Regions from separate parts of the Caulobacter sp. GW821-FHT09B08 genome, predicted to be linked through region 1. Evidence: predicted binding sites of a transcription regulator. Region 1 holds the regulator's gene; the other holds the start of a gene.
What was found. Region 1 encodes LexA, which represses DNA repair genes until DNA is damaged. Its sites were predicted from a motif close to ATGTTCNCNANNTGTTCT; they were not measured.
Positions count from the first base shown of each region.

Region 2: a site for LexA is predicted at 2,390-2,407, ahead of ssb (single-stranded DNA-binding protein). Genes of this name have one in related genera too.

Region 1 covers NZ_JBWKPL010000006.1:15,468-20,674, forward strand. Annotated here, with positions in the region: gene AC07OA_RS17025 (VOC family protein) at 1-452, shown strand, start outside; gene AC07OA_RS17030 (methyltransferase family protein) at 488-1,084, opposite strand; gene lexA (transcriptional repressor LexA) at 1,227-1,931, shown strand; gene AC07OA_RS17040 (energy transducer TonB) at 2,021-2,407, shown strand; gene AC07OA_RS17045 (FkbM family methyltransferase) at 2,997-3,773, opposite strand; gene AC07OA_RS17050 (GFA family protein) at 3,873-4,298, opposite strand; gene AC07OA_RS17055 (ComEC/Rec2 family competence protein) at 4,332-5,207, opposite strand, start outside.
Region 2 covers NZ_JBWKPL010000002.1:545,972-551,178, reverse strand. Annotated here, with positions in the region: gene AC07OA_RS08860 (DUF2271 domain-containing protein) at 200-727, shown strand; gene AC07OA_RS08855 (DUF4198 domain-containing protein) at 745-1,701, shown strand; gene ssb (single-stranded DNA-binding protein) at 1,790-2,302, opposite strand; gene AC07OA_RS08845 (hypothetical protein) at 2,446-2,841, opposite strand; gene AC07OA_RS08840 (hypothetical protein) at 2,853-3,527, opposite strand; gene AC07OA_RS08835 (hypothetical protein) at 3,596-5,207, opposite strand, start outside.

The sequences.
Region 1 (5,207 bases):
TCGCCGACCTGATGGGCGGCGTCGTCGTCGACTTCCCGCCGAACCCCGGTAGCTACATGGTGTTCAAGGCCGACGGCCGCGGCACCGCCCTGGAGATCTATCCGGCCGGCTGCGTCATGGTCGCCAACGGCGAGCCCGGCACGGTGTTCGTGCGCCAGCCGGAAGGCGCCGACCGCCGCTCGCCCACCCACTTCGCCCTCAGCGTCGATATGGCGGAGGTCGATGTCCTGGCCCGCGCCCAGGCCAAGGGCTGGGACGCCTTCGTCTGCGATCGCGGCGGCCACTTCCACGTGGTCGAGATCTGGGTCGAGAACACTTGGCTGGTCGAGATCCTGCCGCCGAACTTCGCGGCCGAGTATCTGGGCTTCGCCAATGCGGTGACCCAGTTGGCCGACCCGAACACGGCGCTGGACTCCCACCAACCGCAGGCCAAGACCCTGGAATTGGCCTGAACGGGGAAAGGGGCGGCTCGGCGAGTCGCCCCGCCCTACCAGACGAACGGAATCAGCGCCGCCTTGCGCTTGCGGTAGGCCCGGTGCTCCTCGCCGAATCGGGCGGTCAGGGCCGCGTCCTCCACCCGGATCCGCCAGCCGAAGGCGATCAGACCGGCCAGGAACAGGACCAGCACCGACAGCCAGTTGCCCAGGCCCAGCCCGAAGCCGACCAGGGTCGTCAGGCTGCCCAGATAGGCCGGATTGCGCACGATGCGATAAGGCCCCGTGGTGATCATCCGGTGCCCATCCTGCAGATGCACTGTCACCCGGAAGAAGGCGCCCAGGGTCAGGATGGCCCAGAGCCGCAGCGCCAGGCCGCCCCAGATCAAGACCAGCGCCAGGGCCCGCAGCTCGGGCTTCCAGGCGACGATCCGAGCAAATTCAACGGCATGCGAGACGTAGAAGGCGGCGAAGACCCCGGCGACGATCACCAGCACCACGGCCCGCAGGCTGCCCTTGTCGGCGCTCGCCCCGCTGGCCGCCCGCCGGTCGCGCAGCCAGACCCAGGTCTCGAACAGGCCGAAGACCAGGTAGCTGCCCCAGAAAGCGCGCGGCCAACCGGCGTCCAGGATCCAGGCATGATCGATCAAGACAGGCGCTCCCCGCGAGGTTGCAGGCCTCGCAAGCTACAGCGAACAAGGGTCGTCTCGTCAACTTGACATTAACGAAGAACACCTAGAGAACATTTACAGAGGTTAGCGGTTTGTTCCGCGACGACTGGCGAGGCCGGACATGCTTACGCGCAAGCAGCACGAGCTGCTGATGTTCATCCACGAACGGATCAAGGAGACCGGCGTCTCCCCCTCCTTCGACGAGATGAAGGAGGCGCTGGACCTGGCGTCCAAGTCGGGCATTCACCGGCTGATCACGGCGCTGGAAGAGCGCGGCTTCATCCGCCGCCTGGCCCACCGCGCCCGCGCGCTGGAGGTGGTCAAGCTGCCCCAGCAGGCCACGACGGCGTCGCCACCCAAGGGCCGAGGAACCTTCAAGCCCCAGGTGGTCGAGGGCGGCGGTCAGGCCCCGTCCCTGCCCGCTCCGGCCATCGCCGCCGACAACACGCGCGAACTGCCGATCCTGGGGCGCATCGCCGCCGGCACCCCCATCGACGCCATCCAGCACGAACGCGAGCGCCTGCCGGTGCCCGAGACCATGCTGGGCGGTGGTGAGCACTACGTGCTGGAGGTCCAGGGTGACTCGATGATCGAGGCCGGCATCCTCGACGGCGACTACGTCATCATCAAGAAGGGCGACACCGCCAACAGCGGCGAGATCGTCGTGGCCCTGGTGGGAGAGGAAGCCACCCTCAAGCGCCTGCGCAAGAAGGGCGGCTCCATCGCCCTGGAAGCGGCCAATCCCAAGTACGAGACCCGTATCTTCGGCCCCGACCAGGTCGAGGTGCAGGGCAAGCTGGTAGGCCTGATCCGCCGCTACCACTAAGGACGAGGCGGCGTCACCCTAACCCAGGGTTGACGCCTCTCCACCAGCGCGCTTCAGTCGGCCCAGGCGCACAAAGCTTGGGGGAGCGGATGCTGTCGTTGATCCTTATGTTGCAGGCGACGCCGGCCGCCCATCCGACCCCGCCGGCGAACGTGCTGCGCGTCGAAGACGTGGCGCTGCGTTCGGATCCCGAGGCGATCAAGCGCTTCTATCCGCGATCCGCGATCCAGGCCGGCCTCTCCGGCTGGGCCTATGCGACCTGCGCCATCGACCCCACGGGCCGACTGAAAGACTGCGACCTCGCGCGCGTCACCCCCGCCGACCAGGGCTTCGAAGCCGCCACCCAGCAGGTGCTTTCCCGCGTAAAGGTCCACGGCAGGGACAAGCACGGCGCCGTGGTCGCTGGCCGCCGCCTGTGGGTGGAGCTCCACTACAGCTGGGGCAACGCCCGAAACCACGGGATCGACGTCAACTGAGGCGGCCTCGCGCTCCAGGGCCGATGTCGACCAACACAGCCCTTTGCTCGCGGTAGTGATCTGACTGTCCGTAACCAGTGGCCAACTTCGGCTTTCGACCCGTTGCGGAACTCGGCAGCGTCGGCTCTATGGTCGCATATGCGCTACCTGTTCAGATTTGGATTTGAGAGCCCCGATGAGTTCGCCGCCAATCGTGACGGCGGCTGGGATGATGAATCGTTTGGATCGATGCCCCTTCGGCCGACGCAGCGCTGTCTTGGGGGCAGTCGATAGCTGAGCGCTTTGTTGAGAAGCTGTTCGAGTTGGCCAATGCCGAGGGTTACTCGTGGCAGGCCCGAGGGTTCGCCAGTTGGATCGAGGGCGAGGCGTCCGTGCTGGAATGGGCGCGAACGTCGTCTGAGGTTTTCGCAACCGACTACGGCCAGATGCCCGATCTAGCGGCGCTTGCCGCGTTGCGCTCGGAGTAAGCCAAGCAACGTCCGCTCCCCGCCCGTTGGGGACGGCCGGAAGGTCCGCTGTCGGGGGTCCCCATTCGATTTAGGGGTGGGGGGTGCAACCCGGACGCTGCCCTAGGGCGGCGGACCTGGCGTCACCGGGTCGCCAGAACGTCGTAGTGCGTGCCTGATCGCACCTTCTTGAAGTTCGAAAACCCTTGCGCCCTGAGAGCGCCTTCTATGTCCGCCGGGTTAACCCAGCTCTCGTCGACCTCGTAGAACACCGCCTGGATATCCGCGACAAACGACGACGCCATCAACTGCTCGATCACCAGAGCCTCGTGCCCCTCGGTATCCACCTTCACAATGATCGGCAGGGCTTCGATGATGTGTTCGGAAATGGCGTCGCCCGTCCGCACCTCGATCTGCTGGTACGAACTGCCGTCGGGCTTGTGGTGGATCGACGCAGCCCCGCTGTGTGCAGCACTGACTGATATCTGGAGCGTCTCGTCTGACGAGGAGATGCCATAGTTGCAGGCAATGACGCGAGTTGCGCGGTTTAGCCCAATGTTGTCCTGCAAAAGCTGGAACGTAGCCCTGACAGGTTCAAACGCGACTGCGCGAACGCAGTATCTGTTCTTCGCTGCGACCAAGGCATAGAGCCCTTGATTGGCTCCAATGTCTAGAAACACGAACTCGCTTCGCTGATTTCGAAGAAGATCGGACAGGAAGCGCCCATAGGACCCACGCACACAGTAATTGAAGGTGGTGTCACCCCAATTTGCCCGCATCCAGATTCCGTACTCCGACCGGACAGCTTTAAGTTTAAGCGCTCTGCTTACAGCTAGGTTTACTGGCCTGCGGATGTGCATCACAGCCAACTTGCCGGCGCCGACGAGGCCATGCTTCTTGACTGCCCGGAATAGCCTCATTGTGCTCTCCCACTACGCGCAAGCGTAGCCTTTCGGTTGAAAGGTACAATCCTACCACATAGAAGAGTGGCTCTGCTCGGAGGGCCGGGTTGGCTGGGCCTAGGTCGCCATCCCCGCCGGCCGGTTCTCCACATATTGCGGCACGTTCAGCGGGAGCATCCACGGTTCGCGGCGCTTGACCCAGACTTCGTACTGCGGAGCGAACTGGCCGGTTTCGTCCAGGCCGCCCAGGTGGATCTCGATCTCGCCGTCGCCCTGCCCGTCCTCGAGCCACGAGGCCGTCGTCCAGAAGAGGGGCGAGCCGCAGGTCGCGCAGCCGTGGCTGACGCCGTGCCCTTCGCCGATGGCCCAGGGCTGGGTCGCTCCCTCGATCCGCACCCTGTCGACCCGGAAGACGACGAAGGCGTTGCAGGGCGCGCCGTGGCGCTTGCGGCAGGTCAGGCAGTGGCACAGCCCCACCCGCAGCGGCCCGCCGCTGGCCACGTATCGCACCGCTCCGCAGGCGCAGCCGCCTTGCCGTTCCATGCCCGTCTCCGCGTCCGTTCCCCGACCTAACGCCTAACTGTCCGCCAGGTCCCGCCCGGAGCCCGTCCACGGCCGCACGCCCCGCAGCGGCTGAGCCCAGACGATCCACCAGTCGCCGTCGCGGCGATAGAGTTCGGCCGCGCCGCCCGCCTCGAAATCGGCGGCGTCCAGCACCACGCGGTCGCGGCAGGCCGGCGGCCGGACGGGCGCCCAGCCGCGCACCACGACGATCTCGGCCCGTGCGCACATCGCCGCCAAGGTTTCCCAGTCCGGCGCGGCCTTGGTCCACGACAGGGCCAGGGCAACCGGCGCGCCGGACGCGGGCGCGCAGGAGCGGCGGTCGCAGGCGTAGAACCGGCTGGGCGTCGCGTCGGCCGGCACGGCCAGGCCTCGCCGCCGGCTCCACAGCTCGGCTCCGAACCGGCGGGCGTCGGGACGCAGGAGCACGGCCTCCCTGCCCTGGCGCACGGCCGCCGTGGTCCCGTCCGGAGCGATCCAGACGTCGGGCGCCGGCGGACGCGGCCACAGGGCCACCGCCAGGGCGAGCGGCAGGCCCAGCCAGCGCAGCCGCCCGCGCCATAGGCACAGCAGCATCAGCCCCACGAACGCCAGGGCCAGGGTGAACGGCGGCCCGCTGGCCACCACCTGCTGGGCCCCGCCGAGCCCCGCGAAGCCCTCGGCGATCCGCATCATCGCCCCGATGCCCAAGCCGGCCACGGCCAGGAACGGTCGGCCCAGGCCGAACGGTTCAAGCGCCGCGCCGATGGCCAGGAACGGCATGATCACGAACGACGACAGCGGCGCGACCATCAGATTGGCAGGCAGCCCCCAGACGGCCACGCGGTTGAAGTGCTGCATGGCGAACGGTCCGGTGGCCATGCCGGCCACGAAACTGGCCCCGATGCTGAC
Region 2 (5,207 bases), on a different contig from region 1:
AGAAACTGACACCCGGGAGACATATTCGTCGCCCCAACGTGTCCCCTCGGGGCGCCCTGCCCCCGCTCATGCGCGAGGCGTTAAGACGGGGATCGACGTGAAATATCATCGGCCGCTTGAATCTGAGAATAATTATCAATACCAAGGCGACGCTCCGTTGCCGAGCTTGGTTCCGCCGCTCTGTCCGAAGGCCTTCATCGTGAAAACCTCCTCCGTTCTCCTGACCTTCTCGGCCCTCGGCGCCGGCGCGGCCATCGCGACGCCTGCCCTGGCCGCCGACCTCGACGTCACCGTCGAAGTGCCGCGCCTGAACGTGGCCGAATATCACAAGCCCTATGTGGCGATCTGGATCGAGAACCCGGCCGACGCTACCGCCGCCGGCACCCTGGCGGTCTGGTACGATTTCGACTCCCGCGAAGACAAAGGGGTCAAGTGGCTGAAGGACATGCGCCAGTGGTGGCGCAAGGCCGGCCGCAGCATGACCCTCCCCGCCGACGGCGTCAGCGGCGCGACCCGCGCGCCCGGCCCGCAGAAGGTGGTGTTCAGCGGCGCCAAGGGCGCGCTGAAGGATCTGAAGCCGGGCCAGTACAACCTGGTGGTCGAGGCCGCTCGCGAAGTGGGCGGTCAGGAAGCCGTCCGCGTGCCCTTCACCTGGGGCAAAGCCGGCAAGCCCGTCACCGTCAGCGGCTCGACCGAGGTCGGCGCCGTCACCGTCGCCGTCAAGTAAGCAAGAGAGACCCGCAGATGACCTTCAAGAAGCGACTTCTCGCCGTGGCGGCCATGGGCATGGTCCTGGCCCTGCCCCTGACGGCCCACGCCCACCGCGGCTGGCTGCTGCCCTCCGCCACCGTGCTGGCGGGCGACAGCGCCTGGGTCGGCGTCGACGCGGCGGTCTCCAACGAGCTGTTCTACGCCGACCATAACGCCATGCGCACCGACGGCGTGATCGTCACCGCGCCGGACGGCTCGATCGAGAAGATCCAGAACGCCGCCACCGGCAAGTACCGTTCGACCTTCGACGTCCAGCTGTCCAAGCCGGGCACCTACAAGATCGGCACGGCCTCCAACACGATCATGGCCAGCTGGACGCAGAACGGCGAGGTCAAGCGGTTCCGCGGTTCGGCCGAGGACTTCGCCAAGCAGGTTCCGGCCGACGCCGCCGACCTGAAGACCATCAAGAGCTCCAGCCGCAACGAGACCTTCGTCACCCGCGACGCGCCCACGACCACGGTGTTCGCGCCCACCGGCAAGGGTCTGGAACTGGTTCCGGTGACCCACCCCAACGACCTGGTGGCCGGCGAAGCGGCGACCTTCAAGTTCCTGCTCGACGGCAAGCCCGCCGCCGACCTGGAAGTGACCTTCGCGCCGGGCGGCTCGCGCTACCGCGCCGCGCCGGGTGACTTCAAGGTCAAGACCGGCGCCGACGGGGCCTTCAAGGTGACCTTCCCGGACGCGGGCATGTACTGGATGAACGCCACGGTGCGGACCGGCGAGACCGGCCGTCGCGGCGGCGGCGAAGGCGGCGGCCCGGGCGGCCCGGGCGGTCCTGGCGGCCCCGGCGGTCCCGGCGGTCCGGGCGGTCCGGGCATGGGCGGCCCCGGCGGTCCCGGCGGCGGCGCGCCCGGCGGCCCGGCCACGCCCCTGGCCGGCAACGGCATGAGCGCCAGCTACACGGCCACGCTCGAAGCCCTGCGTCCGTAAGCGCCCCACGGCCAACAGCCCATACAAGAAACGGCCGGTTCCCGAGGAACCGGCCGTTTTGCTTTCAGGCTCCGAACCTTGTTCGGCTCTAGAACGGGATTTCGTCGTCCAGGTCGGCTGAGAAGCTCTCGCGCGGACCGCTGGGCTGGCTGCGGGGCGCGCCGCCGCCGTAGTTGCCGCCGCCACCGCCGCCGCCGCCCGAATAGCCCTCGTCATAGCCGCCGCCCGACGAAGCGCCAGCGCCGTCGCCACGGCCGCCCAGCATGGTCAGTTCACCGCGGAACTTCTGCAGGACGATCTCGGTGGAATACTTTTCCTGGCCCGACTGGTCGGTCCATTTGCGGGTCTGGATCGAGCCCTCGATGTAGACGGTCGAGCCCTTGCGCAGATAGCTCTCGGCCACCTTCACCAGGTTGTCGTTGAAGATCACCACGCGGTGCCACTCGGTCTTTTCCTTGCGCTCGCCCGAAGTGCGGTCGCGCCAGCTTTCCGAGGTGGCGATGCGCAGGTTGGCGACGCGGTCGCCCGAGCCCAGCGAGCGGATTTCGGGATCGGCTCCGAGGTTGCCGACGAGAATGACCTTGTTGACGCTGCCCGCCATGGGGGAAGTTTCCTGTTCACGCCCGGCGACCCAACGCGCCGGCATCTAAGGCGGACGTTAACGACTCCTTACGGCGCCACGCAAGCTTTGTTCTTAAAATGTTCCTGTGGACCACCCGGGTTATCCCCGGGTTTGAGAGGTCCTTATTGCGCCGGAACTTCGCGGATGGCGCCCGGCACGGCCAGGCGGCCGTCGCCCGTGCGGACCAGGGACATGAACCGGGCGCCCTCGTAGGTGTCGCCCAGATAGATGCCTTCCTTCTGCACGAAGATGAACTTGCCCTGATAGGCGCCGGTCAGCTCGCGATTGGGGCTGCCCATCCGCACGAAGCGGATGCGCATGCCTTCCAGCTCGGCCGCGCACAGCTCCAGGCTCGCCACGTTCTGGGCCACGGGATTGAACTTCAGCGTCCCGTCCTTCTGCTCGATCACGTGCATGCACACGCCCTGCTCGAACGGCGCCTTGGTCTGTTTCTCGCACGCGGTCAGGCCCGTGGCGGCGACGGCAAGGAGCGCGAGGGCGACGACGGGAAGACGCATGGCGGGACTCTCTAGGCGGAGGGGATGGTGCAGCTGGACCCCAGCTCGATGACCGAATGGAAGGTGCGGTTGTCGGACGAGGATTCCACCCGGCCCGGCACGATGCGCAGGGTTTCCTCGCCCCAGCGGCCGTAGCTGGCGCCGCCGGGCTTCTCGCACTTGCCGCCCGAAATCTGCTGGGCGCAGGCGTTCAGGGTGATCTCGCCGGGCAGCTTGCGCCACTCTCCGCCCGAATAGCGCTGGCAGACCGCCAGGGGCGCGCCCGAGACGGCGATCGGGGCCGGCGCGGCGGGCGTGGCGGCGGGGGCCGACACGGTGGGAGTCTCGGCGGGCGGCGGCAGCGGGGTCAGCACCGTGCCGGCCTGGTCGGCGGCGGCCAGGGCCCCGGTCTCGTCGACGCCGACGTCCAGGGCGCCGGTGGCCACGCCGTTCTTCTTGGCGCATTCGGCTAGGGTGGTCTCGCCCACGAACTGGCCGCCCACGAAGCAGCGCAGCGGACGGTTGGCGTCCAGCTTGTTGTCGTCCGGCCGGCCGGTCTCGACCACCAGGCCGGCGCGCGAGGCCGGCGGATCGTCGGTGGGCGACTTGGCGCCGTGCATCACGGTGAGGGCGATGCCGAGGCCCGCGAGCAGGGCCAGGGCGGCCCCGCCGCCCAGCAACACGCGACGATCTTTGAGAAGTTCCATGTTCCCTGGCTACGACGCGGTGATGACGCTTTCAAGTCCGCCCCGCCAGGTCGCGTCCGGGAAAAGCTCTAGGAGCCGCCGGTCAGGCGATTCAGCGCCGCCTGGTAGTTTGCGATCTGGTTGGTCAGGTAGGCCGGCACCGTGCCGCCGGTCTTGCCGGAGGTGGTGGTGCTGGTGTCCTTGACCACGCCGTTGGCCTTGTCGGCCATCTCGCGATAGGCCAGACGCACGGCCGCCACCGCCTTGCTCAACGCCGACACCGCCAGCTTGCGGCCGTTGTCGTCGGAGAGGTTCAGGGTAGTGTCCAGCGAGAAGCCGTAGATCGGACCCTTGCCGTCGGCCGAGACGGTTTCGCCGTGATCGACCTTGGTGTTGCGCACGATGCCCGGCTTCAGGCCCAGCGATTCCAGCACGTCGGTGCCGCCCTTGCCGGGCAGGATCTCGACCGTCGAGGTGGTCTGGGACGGGCTGATCCGCAGCACGCGGTTGTTGCCGCTGGTCCCGAACTCGACCTTGGCCGCGTAGCCGGTGGCCTTGCGGATCTTGTCGGCCAGGGTGTCGAGCGTGTCGTCGGCGTCGATCTTGATCGTCGTCAGGGTGCCGCGCGCCCGGGTGCGGACCTGGAAGGTGTCTCCTTCCCGCGCCGAGGTCGCCGAGACGATCTTGTCGGTCTGCTTGAACTGCATCTCGCCGCGCGGGATGCCGAAGATGTCCAGAGCGCTGGAACCCGAGGCGTCGACCGCGATCGAGGTCGGGGTGGCGTAGCCGTCCTTGCCGGTCAGCCGCTGTTCCCAGGTGGCGTTGCCGGTGGCCATGTCGATCTGGGCGACATAGCCGTCCTTGTCGCCGACGGTCGGCTGGCCCGCCAGGTCCTTGCCGGCCGCGCCCACCAGCCAGACCTGGCCGTTGGAGACCGCCATGCCGGTGACCGTGTCGTCGCCCGTGCCGCCGTAATAGGCCAGGCTGTCGGCGCTCTTGTCGGTCAGGTCCAGCGACAGGCGAGCCACGAAACCGTCCGAACCGCCGGACGCGGCCTTGGTCTGGTTATCGACGTCGAGCGCGCCGTTGGTGGTGGAGCCGCCGATGTAGAGCTGGCCGTTGTCGATGGTCAGGCCGGCGATGTTGCCGCCCTTCAGCGTGCCCAGGTCGCGCGTCGCGCCGGTCGTGAAGGTGGCCGCCTTGGTGTAGGTGGTCGGCTCGGTGACCCACACTTCCTTGTCGTTCAGATAGGTGCGCGGCTCGGTCACGATGCTGGTCGAGACGTCGAAGCTGCGAAGCATCGCCTCGCTGCCTTCCTTGCTGGCGACCACCACCTGCGAACCGTTGACGACGATGCCGGCGACCGTGTCGTCGTTCTCGCTGCCGAAGTGGGTGGTGAACAGCGCCTTGGGCGTGCCGGAGATGTCGGTGGCGAAGGCGGTCAGGTAGCTGTCGTAGCCGCCTTCCGTCGCGCCGGTGGCCGAGCCAGGGATGTCCGACTTGGTGCGGCCGCCCACATAGACCACGCCGTCCTCGCCGAAGGCCACGGCGGTGGCTTCGTCCTCCAGCATGCCGCCCCGGCGCACCGTCCAGGTCTCGTCGCCGTTCGCGTCGTAGAGGGTGACGAAGCTGTCGGTCACGGTGCCGGCGGAATCGGAATTGATCGGCCCGTTGGTCGCCCCGGCCAGGGCGCCCGAGACC